2 regions of the Lactiplantibacillus kimchii genome follow, and region 1 is predicted to be linked to the other one. Evidence: a T-box and tRNA genes for the amino acid it is inferred to sense, from the RefSeq annotation. Region 1 holds a T-box; the other holds one or more tRNA genes.
The links. A T-box is a leader RNA that pairs with one kind of tRNA and senses whether it is charged. The one in region 1 lies ahead of leuS (leucine--tRNA ligase), so its partner is inferred to be a tRNA-Leu.
Positions count from the first base shown of each region.

Region 1 (7,231 bases):
AAAGCGTATTGATACTTTCCACCTTAATATGAAAAGTTGCCTGCATAATTGGCTGGAAAGTCGCTTGATCTAACAAGTTAAAGACCGTCGTAGCCGTATCAATCACAATGAACGGAATGGCTTGCACAATGATATCTTTAAATAACTGCCATACCGGAATAACCAGCTTAGCTTCACTCTGAGCCGCCAACCGATTGAGTTCAGGACGTTGGCGGTAATAATACCACCCTAGCAGTAAACAACTGGCAGCGGCCCCAATAAAGGCCGCAAAGGTCGATTGCGTAATTGCATTAACCCAGTTACCATTTTGAATACGCATGATAAAATAGGTGGCCGCCAACATGTAGACGACCCGAAAAACCTGTTCAACAAACTGAGAAACCGCAGACGGTGCCATTTGCTGGTAGCCTTGAAAAAAGCCTCGCATTAAAGCCATCGGTGGAATAATCACCAAGGCAATCGCCAAAGCCCGTAACACCGGAATCACATGCGGATCGCCACCGCCAAAGATCAAAGCAATCGGTTGTGCGCCAAACCAAAGAATGGCTCCAGAGGCAATCCCCATCGCACCAGCTAATAATAGCCCGCGTTTAAAGAGCCGTTGGCCGACACCATATTCATTAATCGCATTATATTCAGAAATTTGTTTAGAAATGGCCGAAGGAATGCCACCGATGGCCACCAACAAGAAGAAGCTATAAATATTATAGCCTTTGGCATATAGCGCATTACCTTGCATCGAATTGCTACCTAACCACATGACCCATGGAATAATATAAATGGCGCCAAGAATTCGTGAGAAAAGACTGCCCGCCGTCATCCAAGCTGACCCGCGCACCATTTTTTGATGTGCGTCAGCTTCGGAATTAACGTGGCCACTTTGCGGTTGATCGGCTTTTGGTTCCTCAGACATGTTTTGTAACCCACTTTCTTAGTTCAATCTTAACTATTTTAGATGAAATATAGTGAACTTGCAATTTAATTCTAAACTTCTGGACGACTTTAATCGAACCTTAACGAACCGCAATCTGACTAGACCAAAAAAGCCTGAGACTTCGCCTCAGACTTTTCGCGTTATTATCACCTTTAATTAGCGACAATATTAACTAATTTACCAGGAATCGCAATCACTTTGCGAATCGTTTTACCCGCTGTAAATTCTTGTACCTTGGCATCCGCTAAAGCTAGTTTTTCAAGTTCAGCTTGGCCGAGATCCTTGCTAACTTCCGCATGTGAACGGACTTTACCATTGACTTGCAAGACAATTTGCACCGTTGCTTCGACGAGCTTAGATTCATCATAAGTTGGCCACATCGCATACGTAATCGTCTTTTCATGACCTAACAATGACCAGAGTTCTTCAGCCAAATGCGGCATGATTGGCGCAATTAACTTGACGAGTCCTTCAATGTAAATAATCGGTAAATCATCTACTTTGTAAGCTTCGTTAACAAAGACCATCATTTGTGAAATGGCAATATTAAACCGCATTGCTTCATAGTCGGCCGTCACTTTTTTAACTGTTTCGTTATAGACTTTCGTCAACTTACCGTCGTTAAAAGTCGTTACCCGGTCACGGACACGATTATTTTCATCCACAATTAACCGCCAAACCCGTTCAATCCACTTGTTAGCACCATGTAAGCCATCCGTACTCCATGGAATTGACGCTTCCAATGGTCCCATGAACATTTCATAGAGACGTAACGTATCGGCCCCATATTGGTCCACAATATCATCTGGATTAACGACGTTGCCACGTGACTTAGACATTTTTTCATGGTTATCGCCTAAAATCATTCCTTGGTTAACGAGCTTTTGGAAAGGTTCTTTGTTTGGAACCACACCCAAATCATATAAGAACTTGTGCCAGAACCGTGCATACAATAAATGGAGCACTGCATGTTCAGCCCCGCCAACATACAAGTCCACAGGTGACCAATACTTGAGCTTGTCATAATCGGCCAAGGCATCTGGATTGTGTGGATCAACGTAACGTAAGAAGTACCACGAACTCCCTGCCCATTGTGGCATCGTGTTCGTTTCACGCTTCCCTTTACGGCCATTTTCATCGACCACATTAACCCAATCGTCAATGTTAGCTAATGGACTTTCACCGGTTCCGGAAGGTTCCAAGTTCTTAGTTGCGGGTAAGCGTAACGGCAATTCATCTTCTGGCACTAATGTGGTTTCGCCATCTTCCCAATGAATCACCGGAATCGGTTCGCCCCAATAGCGTTGCCGTGAGAAAATCCAATCTCGTAACCGATAATTGACTTTCTTTTCACCACAGTTATGGGCAACTAACCAGTCGATCATTTTATCAATCGCGGGTTGTTTTTCGAGACCATCGACAATGCCAGAATTGATATGAACGCCATCACCCGTGTAAGACTGGCTAGCATAGTCATTCTCACCGGCAATAACGGGTTTGATGGGTAAGTCGAACTTCTGGGCGAACTCGAAATCACGGTCATCATGCGCTGGTACAGCCATAATGGCCCCGGTCCCATAAGAAGCTAAAACATAATCAGCAATCCAGATGGGCAACTTTTCGCCATTAACTGGGTTGATGCCATAGCTCCCAGTAAAGACCCCGGTCTTATCTTTGTTAAGATCGGTCCGTTCCAAATCAGACTTAGTCGCAATCTTAGCTTTATAAGCTTTAATCGCAGCCGCTTGCGCTGGCGTGGTTAAGCTTTCAACGAGGGCATGTTCTGGTGCTAACACCATGTAACTAGCGCCGTATAGCGTATCTGGCCGAGTTGAGAAGACTTCGATGACCTGATCGTCATGGTCCGCAACTTTAAACTTAATCGCAGCTCCGACCGAACGACCAATCCAATTCCGTTGTTGTTCTTTAATATTTTCAGGCCAATCAATATCATCTAAATCATCAATCAATCGATCAGCATACGCCGTAATCTTTAAGCTCCATTGTTTCATTGGCACCCGATAAACGTCGTAGCCGCCCCGTTCAGTCTTGCCATCAATGACTTCTTCGTTTGAGACCACAGTCCCGCCCATCATATCTGGTGCCCAGTTAACTAGCGTTTCAGATTCATAGGCCAAGCCTCGTTTGTATAATTGTTCAAAAATCCATTGAGTCCATTTGTAGAATGTCGGGTCCGTGGTATTAACTTCACGATCCCAATCATAGGAAAAGCCCAATGACCGAATTTGACGTTTAAAGTTCTTAATATTTTGCGCTGTAAAGTCCTTCGGGTTGTGGCCCGTCTTTAACGCATACTGTTCAGCTGGTAACCCAAACGCATCCCACCCCATTGGATGTAACACGTTATACCCTTGCATCCGTTTCAACCGTGACATGATATCCGTCGCAGTGTAGCCTTCTGGATGACCGACGTGTAAGCCTTGACCAGATGGATATGGGAACATATCCAAAGCGTAATATTTCTTTTTATCCGTTGTATCTAACGTCTTGAACGTTTTGTTAGCTTTCCAATAATGTTGCCACTTGCGTTCAATAATCTGATGATTATATGCCATGCTAGTGCCCCTCTCTTGGTACTGGTTTATGTAACTAAGTATCAGTTACCGGCTCAAGTTACAAAAAAAGCCTATAAGCAAAAAGCGCTTATAGGACGAAAACAGGTTCCGCGGTACCACCTATGATTCCACGTTTCCGTGGCCTCTTGGGAATCTTAACGCGAAACCACGTCCGTCTTGTAAGTTGAGCCGGAAGACTCGAAGGTAAGTTCAGCGTCGCTAATTCCTCGTTTTCAGCGCCCACGAGGTTTCTGAAAATCAGCTTGGCTTACTAGTCCTTGTCAGAGTCGTAAAGTTATTGCTACCTATGTTAGCAAATTCGGCTTACTTTTTCAAGAGCGAACACGCTCAAAAACGTGGCTTTTCATGCACTGGGCCCGGTTGAAATTGTTAAACATGCTATAATCAGGACAAGAAATCTTGATTGGAGGACTCCGATGGCTAAAATTCATTGGCGCCGGCGTGACTGGGCAATGTTACTGGTATTTTTACTGTGGCTCGGTTGGACCTGGGCGGTTTGGCGCCAAGCCCCGTTTATTAAAACTTTCGATACGCACATCGCATGGCCGCTGCATCAAAGTCCGGCCTGGTTACAAACTGGACTAGTGGCCTATACACAGTTGGGGAATTCAGTGCCAGTGACTGGCATTACCGTCGTCATTGGTTTGCTATTAGTTTGGCGCCAACAACAACGAGCCACGTTGTTTTTTTGGGTTAATACTTGGGGCTTAGCTGCTTATGGCAATTATTTTATCAAACAATTGATTCAACGACCTCGCCCAACGGCATGGCGGCTTATTGAGATTGGGGGCTATAGTTATCCCAGCGGACATTCCACAACAGCGACCGTATTAGTCGGTAGTTTATTAGTTATCGCCTATGATCAGCTACAGCACCGCTCGTTAAAACGTGGCCTATTAGTCGGTGGTTGCGCCCTGATTTTACTAATGATGATCAGTCGCATCGTCGTCGGCGTCCATTACCCCAGTGATACTGTGGGGGGCGTTCTACTTGGGAGCTGTCTCTTATATTTGAGTACCCGCCTGAGCCAGGGCCAACGAATTGGCCCCTTAACCCCTAAAAAAGTCGACTAGTTTACGCACCCATTTTGGTATGCTTGAAAACAAAAAATAATTGCAGCAAGAATTGTGTGACTTCTTGCTACAATTATTTTATTTTTTCCAAAGCTTTTTACGCGGCTTTAGGTCACCTAATTTACTTTTTTAACTTAGCTGCATGTTGCGCCGCAGTCATCTGTTTGCCTCGGTCAAAACTATTCACGATTAGCGCTAAAATCACCAGACCAAGGCCAATTAGATAGACCCAATGTAACCCGGTGTACAGAATTCCATGTAGCGTTGGTAAGCGCTTAGCTGGCAAACTCGTTGCCGTCTGTGGATTAATCAGTTTATTCATCATTGCCATATTAGTGCCAGCATGCTGTTGAATGCCTTGATTCATCCCGACGTTTAGGGCAATCCCAAAAATCGAAATCATTAAGGTCTGGCCGATTGTCCGACTCAATGTATTAAACGACGTCGCCACACCCACATTTTCTGGTGCGACGAGATGCTGTGACGTTACTGTCGTTGCAGTGATGGTAATCCCAAAGCCAACGCCTCCAATGGCGGTAATCAAGAAGAACCAACCAAAGACGGTTGAAACCGGTAAGAGAGCCAGGCAAATACTGGTAATCAAAATAAACATTAAACTTAAATAGATAATTTTTCGTGGCGCCCATTTAGCCAATAATCGGCCCGTCACGAAGGACCCAATAATCCACATTAACGAACTTGGCGTTACTGCAAAGCCCGCTAATGACGCTGGCACACCCAGAATTCCCTGCGTCCACGTGGGAATGTATACTTCGACGGCCATCAAGAACCCGCTCACTAACGCTGCCACGGCATTTTGAATGACAAACGTATGATTTTTGAATAAGTCCAACGAAATCACGGGTTCTGCGGTTCGACTCTCACGGCGAATAAATAACCACAGGCTAAAGCCGCTTAATACCCATGCCATGATAACTGTGGCCCAACTAATTGTGGCATTTCCAAGTAATTGGAAACTCAACATCAAACACAATAAAAATAGCATTAACCAGAAACTACCCAGATAATCAACTTTACCTTGTCGCTGGCGCTTAGGTTCTCGTAAATAAACTTGAAATAAAACTAAGGTAATCAAGCCCACGGGCACATTGATGAAAAAGATCCAATGCCAACTTAACTTATCAACAATGATGCCCCCAATTAAAGGCGCCAAGACTGAGGCAATCCCCCAAGCCGAACTATTAAAGCCCAGAACTTTGGCTCGCCGTTCAAATGAATAAATGTCCGCAATAATAGTCATGGAGACTGGCATCAGTGCACCAGCCCCAATCCCTTGGACGGCGCGCCAGAAAATCAGGACTGGCATGGAATCAGATAAGCCACTCATCATCGAGCCGATAATAAAGATAATCAACCCCGCTTGCATGACCGGTTTACGACCGATTAAGTCCGTTAACTTGCCATAAATTGGCGTCATCATGGCATTGGTCAATAAATAAATTGAAAAAACCCAGTTCATTAAAGCAACCCCGTGCAGGTCACCGACAATTGTCGGCAAGGCCGTTGACACGATGGTCCCTTCGATCGCGCTCATGAACGTGGCCACGTATATCGCAATGGTAACTGCGATAACGTTGGTTTTACGTTGTTGCATGTCATTTACTCCTTCTATGTTTGAAAAATGACCCGCTTTAATGGCGACGCAGACCGCAAAAAAAGCGACCTGTTAAAACAAGGTCGCTTTTAGCGTCGAGTACCTACAGACCGTAACGAAAAGTCGTTACGTTTATTTAGTTAAATTCAGCTTTTAAAGCCGCTACTTTATCAGTATGTTCCCAAGGCAAGTCAACATCCGTCCGACCGAAATGACCGTACGCAGCAGTTTGCCGATAAATTGGGCGTTGTAAGTCTAACATTTTAATAATTCCAGCGGGCCGCAAATCAAAGTTTTGGCGAATCGCTGTAATTAAGGCATCATCACTGACCTTACCGGTACCAGCCGTATCAACCGCAATTGATACTGGTTCAGCAACTCCGATAGCATACGCTAATTGGACTTCAACCTGATCAGCCAAGCCAGCAGCAACTAAATTTTTCGCAATATAGCGCGCCGCATAACTTGCTGAACGGTCCACTTTGGTCGCATCCTTACCAGAGAAAGCCCCGCCGCCATGATGGGCGAACCCACCATAAGTGTCAACGATAACTTTCCGCCCAGTTAAGCCAGCATCCCCTTGGGGGCCACCGATAACAAAGCGGCCAGTTGGGTTGACCAAGTATTTGGTTTGATCATCCAACAAATCAGCAGGAATAACCGCCTTAATCACTTGATCAATCACCGTTTGCCGAATCGTGGTTAACGAAACGTCAGGATCATGTTGCGTTGATAAGACGACGGTATCAATCCGCTTAGGTTGATTCTGAGCATCATATTCAACCGTAACTTGCGCTTTCGCATCTGGCCGCAACCAGTTGATGGTCCCAGTCTTGCGCAAAGTTGCAATTTGGCGCATTAACCGATGACTTAGAGCGATTGGAAGTGGCATTAACTCAGGTGTTTCGTTAATGGCATAGCCAAACATCATCCCTTGATCGCCGGCTCCAATTTGATCCAATGGGTCCGCGTCACCTTCACGAGTTTCCAAAGAATCATCAACACCTTGGGC
Region 1 covers NZ_CP027194.1:177,928-185,158, reverse strand. The annotation lists gene C5Z26_RS00995 (putative polysaccharide biosynthesis protein) at 1-913, opposite strand, end outside; gene leuS (leucine--tRNA ligase) at 1,087-3,510, opposite strand; T-box leader at 3,599-3,804, opposite strand; gene C5Z26_RS00985 (phosphatase PAP2 family protein) at 3,948-4,604, shown strand; gene C5Z26_RS00980 (MDR family MFS transporter) at 4,726-6,219, opposite strand; gene metK (methionine adenosyltransferase) at 6,356-7,231, opposite strand, start outside.

Region 2 (7,231 bases), 550 kb from region 1:
CTGAAAAAGATCCAACGAATGACGTTGAAGGCTTGGATGCGGCATATAAAATGATTATTTTGACACAATTTGCTTTTGGAATGAGTTTATCGTTGTCCCAAGTTAAAGTGCAGGGCATTACTAAAATCAGTCCGGAGGATATTGCTGAAGCACATCAACTAGGCTATACCATCAAGTTATTAGGGATTGCTGAAGAGTTGGATGATCGGATTGCGGTATCGGTCGGACCCGTACTGGTCTCAGATCAACATCCATTAGCGACGGTGCAAAATGAAAATAATGCCGTTATGGTGACTGGGATGGCCGTGGGAGATACGATGTTTTATGGTCCTGGTGCCGGCGAATTACCGACGGCTAACAGTGTTTTGAGCGATATTACGACGGTTACTAAAAATATTGCCTTGAATACGACTGGGAATACGTTTAATTCTTATCGGCAAGAGACGAATTTAGCGGCCCCAGTTGACGTTGTTTACCCACACTTTATTGCGCTAAAAATGCGTGATTTACCTGGGATGATGATGCGGTTGACTGAAATTATGACCCGCGCCCAAGTTTCCTTTAGTCAGATCATTCAAAATCAATTAGGGGATGGCAATGCGCGGGTGGTGATTATTACGCATGCTATGAATGATCAACAATTAGCAGCTATTACCACGGCAATCGGCGAACAAGCCAACATGCAATTGTTAGCCCGTTACAAAGTTTTGAAAAATGAGTAGGTGAAATGATGTTAACAATTTCAGTACCAGCGACTTCCGCCAATCTTGGTCCAGGATTTGATTCGATTGGCTTGGCTTTGGATTTACAGTTAACGTTAACCGTTGTGGGGCCGAGTACAACGTGGCAGGTTAGTCATCCATTTGGAGCTGCTGTCCCAACGGATGCGACGAATTTAATCGTTAAAACGGCGCTAACTTTAGCACCAGATTTACCGCCACAACACCTGGAAGTTCAATCGGCGATACCTTTAGCCCGCGGGTTGGGAAGTAGCTCGACAGCGATTGTGGCTGGCTTGGCTTTAGCTAACGCCTTAATGCCTGAGCCAGTCGCTACAACTGATCTATTACAGCTGGCGACGCAGTTAGAAGGGCATCCGGATAATGTAGCGCCGGCAATTCTTGGTGGCTTGGTGGTGGCAACTGCAGTGCAGCAGCGAGTTCAAGCGGTACAATTGCCAACACCAACTTGGTTTGCCAGTGTGTATGTGCCTAATGAACCCTTGTTGACAGTGGCAAGTCGGGCTGCGCTACCCTCGGACTTAGCATATACACAAGCAATTACGGGGAGTAGCGTTGCGAATACTTTGGTTGCCGCTTTAGCCACGAAAAATTGGTCATTAGCATTACAATTATTAGAAGCAGATAAATTCCATGAACAGTACCGAGCACAGTTAGTGCCAGCATTAGCCATTGTCCGGCAAACGGCCCATGCGTTAGGGCTGGTTGGCACATACCTGAGTGGGGCTGGTCCAACGATTGTGACCCTGGGCCAGCGCGCCGACTTGGTAAGGTTGCAACAACAGTTACAACAAAACGTGGCGTTAACTGGACAGTATTACTTGTTACCTATTGATGCAACCGGGGTTAAAATCAATAAATCTTAAATTTAGCTTGTCAGACTCACGACATTTTGGTAAAATGGTTTTTGTGAGTGTGATGCGGCCATGGCGGAATTGGCAGACGCGCAAGATTAAGGATCTTGTCGGGGTTAACCCGGTGGAAGTTCGAATCTTCTTGGCCGCACTTTATATACAGAATAGCCGGTATTGATACGAGAAATCGTTGATATGCCGGCTTTTTTATTAGTCATGATAGTGAATAAAACGGAACAAAAGCGATACCAGAAACGATACCAGATTTTGATTATTGAGCCAGTATTTTACTCATATCGTAGACCTGTGCAGACAGTTCTATGATACTTTCTCGTTCAGACATAGTAAAATAGTGATAGTTCATGGCGAGTACCCTTTGCTTTTCTTGGTTGTTAAGTAATTGTACCCGCTATGGGCTTTTTTTGTTCGATTATGTGTTGCGCTTCAATTGTAAATTCGCCCTTCTAAAAAAACGATTCATTACCTAGAATCAAATTTCTTTGTTCGTTCGCTTATGGACGCTAATTGGTTGAAAAAATTTTCGACGTCGGCAGCGGGCATATCTGCGAGTACTTCGTCCCAGAGCGACTGTTTGATTTGCCGGATGGTTTCACAGGCAGCTAGTCCTTTGGGAGTAATGCTGACCCAGGTGGCGCGGTGATCGCTATGGTTGGGGACTCTAGCGATATAGCCGTCCCGCTCAAGATGGGTCATTTCTCGACTGACCAAGCCTTTATTAATGGCTAGTTCACTTGTGATTTGTTTGGCGGTAATACGCTCATGTTCACTAATGAAGAGGAGAAAATTGGCATTGCTAGCGTTGATTCCAGGGAGCGTTAGTTCATGATTTGTGGCTGTCTGAAAGCGACGGTGGATTGCGCCAATGAATTTTCCGAGTTTGATAATGTCCAAGGTAATGACCTCCTTTATCTCAATATAGTATAGCATATAGTTGACAAATAAACTAAATTCGGTTATTCTATATTAGTTGCTTTAGCAACTATATGGAGGAAATCAAATGACTTTAAAACAACGATTGCTTTTTACCTTATTTTTATGTACCGGGATGGCCGGTAGTATGAGTTGGCTAGGAATGGCGAAGAGTATGGGAATTAATGGCGAAATGTGGCGGCTATTTGGGCTGTCAATTGGCCCGACAATTGCCTTCGCATTTGTCTTTAACTTGTTAGTGGTCAGCAATTTAAGTAATTTGTTGATTAAATGGCGAACTAGACGGCTGACTGATTCAGCGGTGATTCGTCTGAAAGCAGCGACAATTCGTAGTTGGACAATGCTTTTAAGCATGTGCTTTACCATGAGTACGTTGGCATTACTGATGAATGGGACCTTGTTCCACATGACCGTGGCGCAGTTTATTCTGGGATTCTTTGGCACGCTGACCATGGCCTACTTTATCCGTGATCTCTTTATTATGCCGCTAGCAACGCGGCTGGTATTTCAGATTATGCCGGCTTGAGGGTGCCAAATTCAGTTAAGCTTAATTTACTTAAAAAGCTCAGTATTGCGAGACAGTTCCCGCAATATTGGGCTTTTTAGCTGATTTGAAAGCATTAATAAGGTAACTCATCTGACTAACTAGCGCTAATGCCGACTTGGTCGCGGGAGACTATTTTGATGCAATGGCGTAGTAGTTTAGTCTAAATTGTTACTACTATAATAGGTGTTGTTGATAGTTAACGAACAAATTGGTCAGGATACGCAATGTCAGATGATAATGTTACCCTAAAGGAGAATCACTAATGACTAGTGATTGGGTAGCAGCTGAATGCTGCTGTTGAAACAAGCAAATTGTAAAGGAGCCGTAAATTAATGATAGTCAAAAAGCAACCAGCAATTGCGTTGGGGACTTGGGCGTGGGGTGTTGGAGTTAATGGGGGTAGTCAAGTGTTCGGTGACTATCTAACCGCGACTGATTTGAAGCCGGTTGTCGATCAAGCGATGGCAGCTGGATTTAATCTCTGGGACACCGCCTATGCCTATGGCGCTGGTGCGTCCGAAACTTTGTTGGGGGAGTTACTGAAGCCTTATTCACGAAGCGATTATCTTTTGTCAACTAAATTCACGCCACAACTGGCCGGAACTGGTGACCATGAGATGGCGAAGATGTTAGCGGGCAGTCTCAAACGGTTACATACGGATCATATTGATTTGTATTGGATTCATAATCCTGCCGACGTTGAGAAGTGGACACCAGAATTAATACCATTAGTCAAAAGTGGTCAAATTAGGCAGGTTGGTGTTTCCAATCATAACTTAGCCCAAATTAAGCGAGCCAGTGAAATTCTTGGTGCGGCTGGTATTCCAATCTCGGCGGTTCAAAACCATTTTAGTTTGTTATACCGATCATCGGAAACTGCTGGGATTATTGATTATTGTCGTAAACATCAGATGACGTTCTACGCTTATATGGTCTTAGAACAAGGCGTGCTGACTGGACAATATAATGTTGAGCATCCGCTGCCAGCTGGTAGTTTACGGGCAAAGACTTATAATGCGGTCTTACCACAATTGACGCAGTTGGTAATGGCTTTAAATGAGATTGGCGAAAAGCAAGGCGCGACGGCAGCTGATGTGGCGACGGCCTATGCCATTGCCAAAGGTACAATGCCGATTATTGGTGTCACTAAAGCCAAGTACATTGCCAGTGAAGAAAAGGCAGTCACCGTTAATTTGACGGCAACCGATATGATGCATTTAGAAAACTTGGCTCAAACAACCAATGTTGATACTAAAGGGGCTTGGGAAGCCCCAATGATTTAAGGGTCACTTAGTCAAGCGACGTAACCGAACTTGGGTTGCGTCTTTTTTGCAAGTTTAGCGGCTTCAGCAATGAGCACTTATTAAGGAAAACTAAATTAAATCCTAAAAATCACATAAAACAGCTAAAAAAGCATTAAAAATATGTCGTTTTGATACACAAAAAGTGATACAGAAGACTGTATCACTTTTTGTGTATCAAATTAAAGCCTGTGATAGCACGTTTTACTAACTAGTGTATTTTGGCACGGAAGTTGCATATATATTAGTGAGTGCAAAAAAGATTGCGCTTACAGTATCACAATAAATGAAGTTACAGGCTATTTAGATATTATTTATTCATTTTCCTATGACTGTAACAAAAAATAGGAGGTACAAAGATGGTAAGCATTATCATTGCTAGTCATGGCGAATTTGCCAAAGGCATTTATCAATCTGGTTCAATGATTTTCGGCGAACAAGAAAACGTTCAACCCGTTACGTTGATGCCTAGCGAGGGCCCTGATGATATTAAGGCTAAGTTGGAAAAAGCAATTGCTTCTTTCGATGATCAAGATCAAGTCTTATTCTTAGTCGATCTTTGGGGTGGCACACCTTTCAATCAAGTCAATGGCTTGTTTGAAGAACATAAGGACAAATGGGCGATTGTTGCTGGTTTGAACTTGCCAATGTTAATTGAAGCCTATGCATCACGGCTTTCAATGGACTCAGCTCATGAAATTGCAACTCATATCATTGAGACTGCAAAGGATGGGGTTAAGGTTCGACCAGAAGCATTGGCACCTAAGGAAACTAAGGCGGCAGCACCAGTAGCTAATGCCGGTGGTCGTCCTGGTAAGTTCGATTACGTGCTTGCTCGGATTGATTCACGATTACTACATGGTCAAGTTGCAACGGCCTGGAGTAAAACAGTTAACCCAACACGGATTATCGTTGTTTCTGATAACGTTGCCAAAGACAACTTGCGGACTCAAATGATTATCCAAGCAGCGCCAAATGGGGTTAAAGCTCACGTGGTTCCAATTGATCAAATGATTAAGTTGGCTAAAGATGACAAACACTTCGGTGGTCAAAAAGCCTTACTATTATTTGAAACACCTCAAGATGCTTTGAAAGCAATCAAGGGTGGCGTACCGTTGGATACCTTAAACATTGGTTCCATGGCACATTCAGTTGGTAAAGTTCAACCTAATAAGGTTTTAGCTTTTAACCAAGACGATATCGATACTTACCATGAATTGGAAAAGATGGGCATCAAGATGGATGTTCGTAAGGTTCCAACTGATGGCCAAGATAACTTGGATCGTATCATGGATAAAGCTGAAAAACTATTGAAAGAACAAGCAAATAGTTAGTTAACTATCGGAGAAAAATGGAGGATTAAAACATGAATTTGAACGCGATTCAAATGATTTTAGTCGTGTTAGTCGCATTTTTAGCTGGTATGGAAGGTATTCTAGATGAATTCCATTTCCATCAACCAGTTGTTGCCTGCGCATTAATCGGCTTAGTTACCGGACAATTAGTCCCATGTATTATTTTAGGTGGTAGTCTTCAAATGATCGCCTTGGGTTGGTCAAACGTTGGTGCCGCTGTTGCGCCTGATGCAGCATTAGCTTCGATCGCATCTGCAATTATTTTGGTACTTGGTGGTCAAGGCCGTGCCGGAGTTTCATCAGCGATTGCGATTGCTGTTCCTTTAGCCGTTGCCGGTTTATTACTTACTATTCTTGCACGTACTTTAGCAACTTTGATTGTACATGTTATGGACCGTGCTGCTGAAGAAGGTAGCTTTGCTAAAATTGACATGTGGCAAATGATTGCCATTGCGATGCAAGGGTTACGGATCGCTATTCCAGCTGCATTAATTCTTGCTGTTGGTGCTGGTCCTGTTAAATCAATGTTGAACGCAATGCCTGCTTGGTTGACTGATGGTTTGTCAATCGGTGGTGGGATGGTTGTTGCCGTTGGGTATGCCATGGTTATTAACATGATGGCTACTCGTGAAGTATGGCCATTCTTCGTTTTAGGTTTCATCCTAGCTGCAATTTCTGAATTGACGTTGATTGCCTTAGGTGGTATTGGTGTTGCGATGGCCCTTATCTACTTGAACCTTTCTAAAATGGGTGGTTCTGGTAATGGTGGCGGATCCGGTACTGGTGACCCTGTTGGCGACATTATCGATAAGTATTAGCGAAGGAGGAAAACTAAAATGGCTGATCAAATTAAATTAAGCAAAAGTGATCGTATTCATGTTTGGTGGCGTTCGACGTTCCTCCAAGGTTCTTGGAACTATGAACGGATGCAAAACGGTGGTTGGGCTTATTCATTAATCCCAGCTTTGAAAAAATTATATACGACTAAAGAAGACCGTGCCGCTGCTTTAAAGCGTCATATGGAATTCTTTAATACTCATCCTTACGTGGCTTCACCAATTATTGGTGTTACCATGGCACTTGAAGAAGAACGTTCTAATGGGGCTCCCATTGATGACGTTACGATTCAAGGGGTTAAAGTTGGGATGATGGGACCATTGGCCGGTGTTGGTGACCCAGTTTTCTGGTTCACGGCTAAGCCAATCATTGGTGCCTTAGCTGCTTCCTTAGCAATTGGTGGTAGCGTGATGGGTCCTATCTTGTACTTCGTTGTTTGGAATATTATTCGGATGGCCTTCATGTGGTATACACAAGAACTTGGTTACAAAGCCGGTTCTGCGATTACTGATGATTTATCTGGTGGTATTTTACAAGATATTACTAAGGGTGCTTCAATCTTAGGGATGTTCATCTTGCCAGCCTTAATTGAACGGTGGGTCACAGTTGACTTCAGTCCAGTTAAAGTTTCAACAATCAAACAAGC
Region 2 covers NZ_CP027194.1:2,081,559-2,088,789, forward strand. The annotation lists gene C5Z26_RS10065 (homoserine dehydrogenase) at 1-722, shown strand, start outside; gene thrB (homoserine kinase) at 731-1,606, shown strand; tRNA gene C5Z26_RS10075 (tRNA-Leu) at 1,661-1,745, shown strand; gene C5Z26_RS10080 (MarR family winged helix-turn-helix transcriptional regulator) at 2,075-2,506, opposite strand; gene C5Z26_RS10085 (hypothetical protein) at 2,613-3,071, shown strand; gene C5Z26_RS10090 (aldo/keto reductase) at 3,425-4,375, shown strand; gene C5Z26_RS10095 (mannose/fructose/sorbose PTS transporter subunit IIA) at 4,753-5,727, shown strand; gene C5Z26_RS10100 (PTS mannose/fructose/sorbose transporter subunit IIC) at 5,760-6,566, shown strand; gene C5Z26_RS10105 (PTS system mannose/fructose/sorbose family transporter subunit IID) at 6,585-7,231, shown strand, end outside.
Region 2: it has a tRNA-Leu gene. The T-box ahead of leuS (leucine--tRNA ligase) is inferred to sense a tRNA for this amino acid. The anticodon was not compared.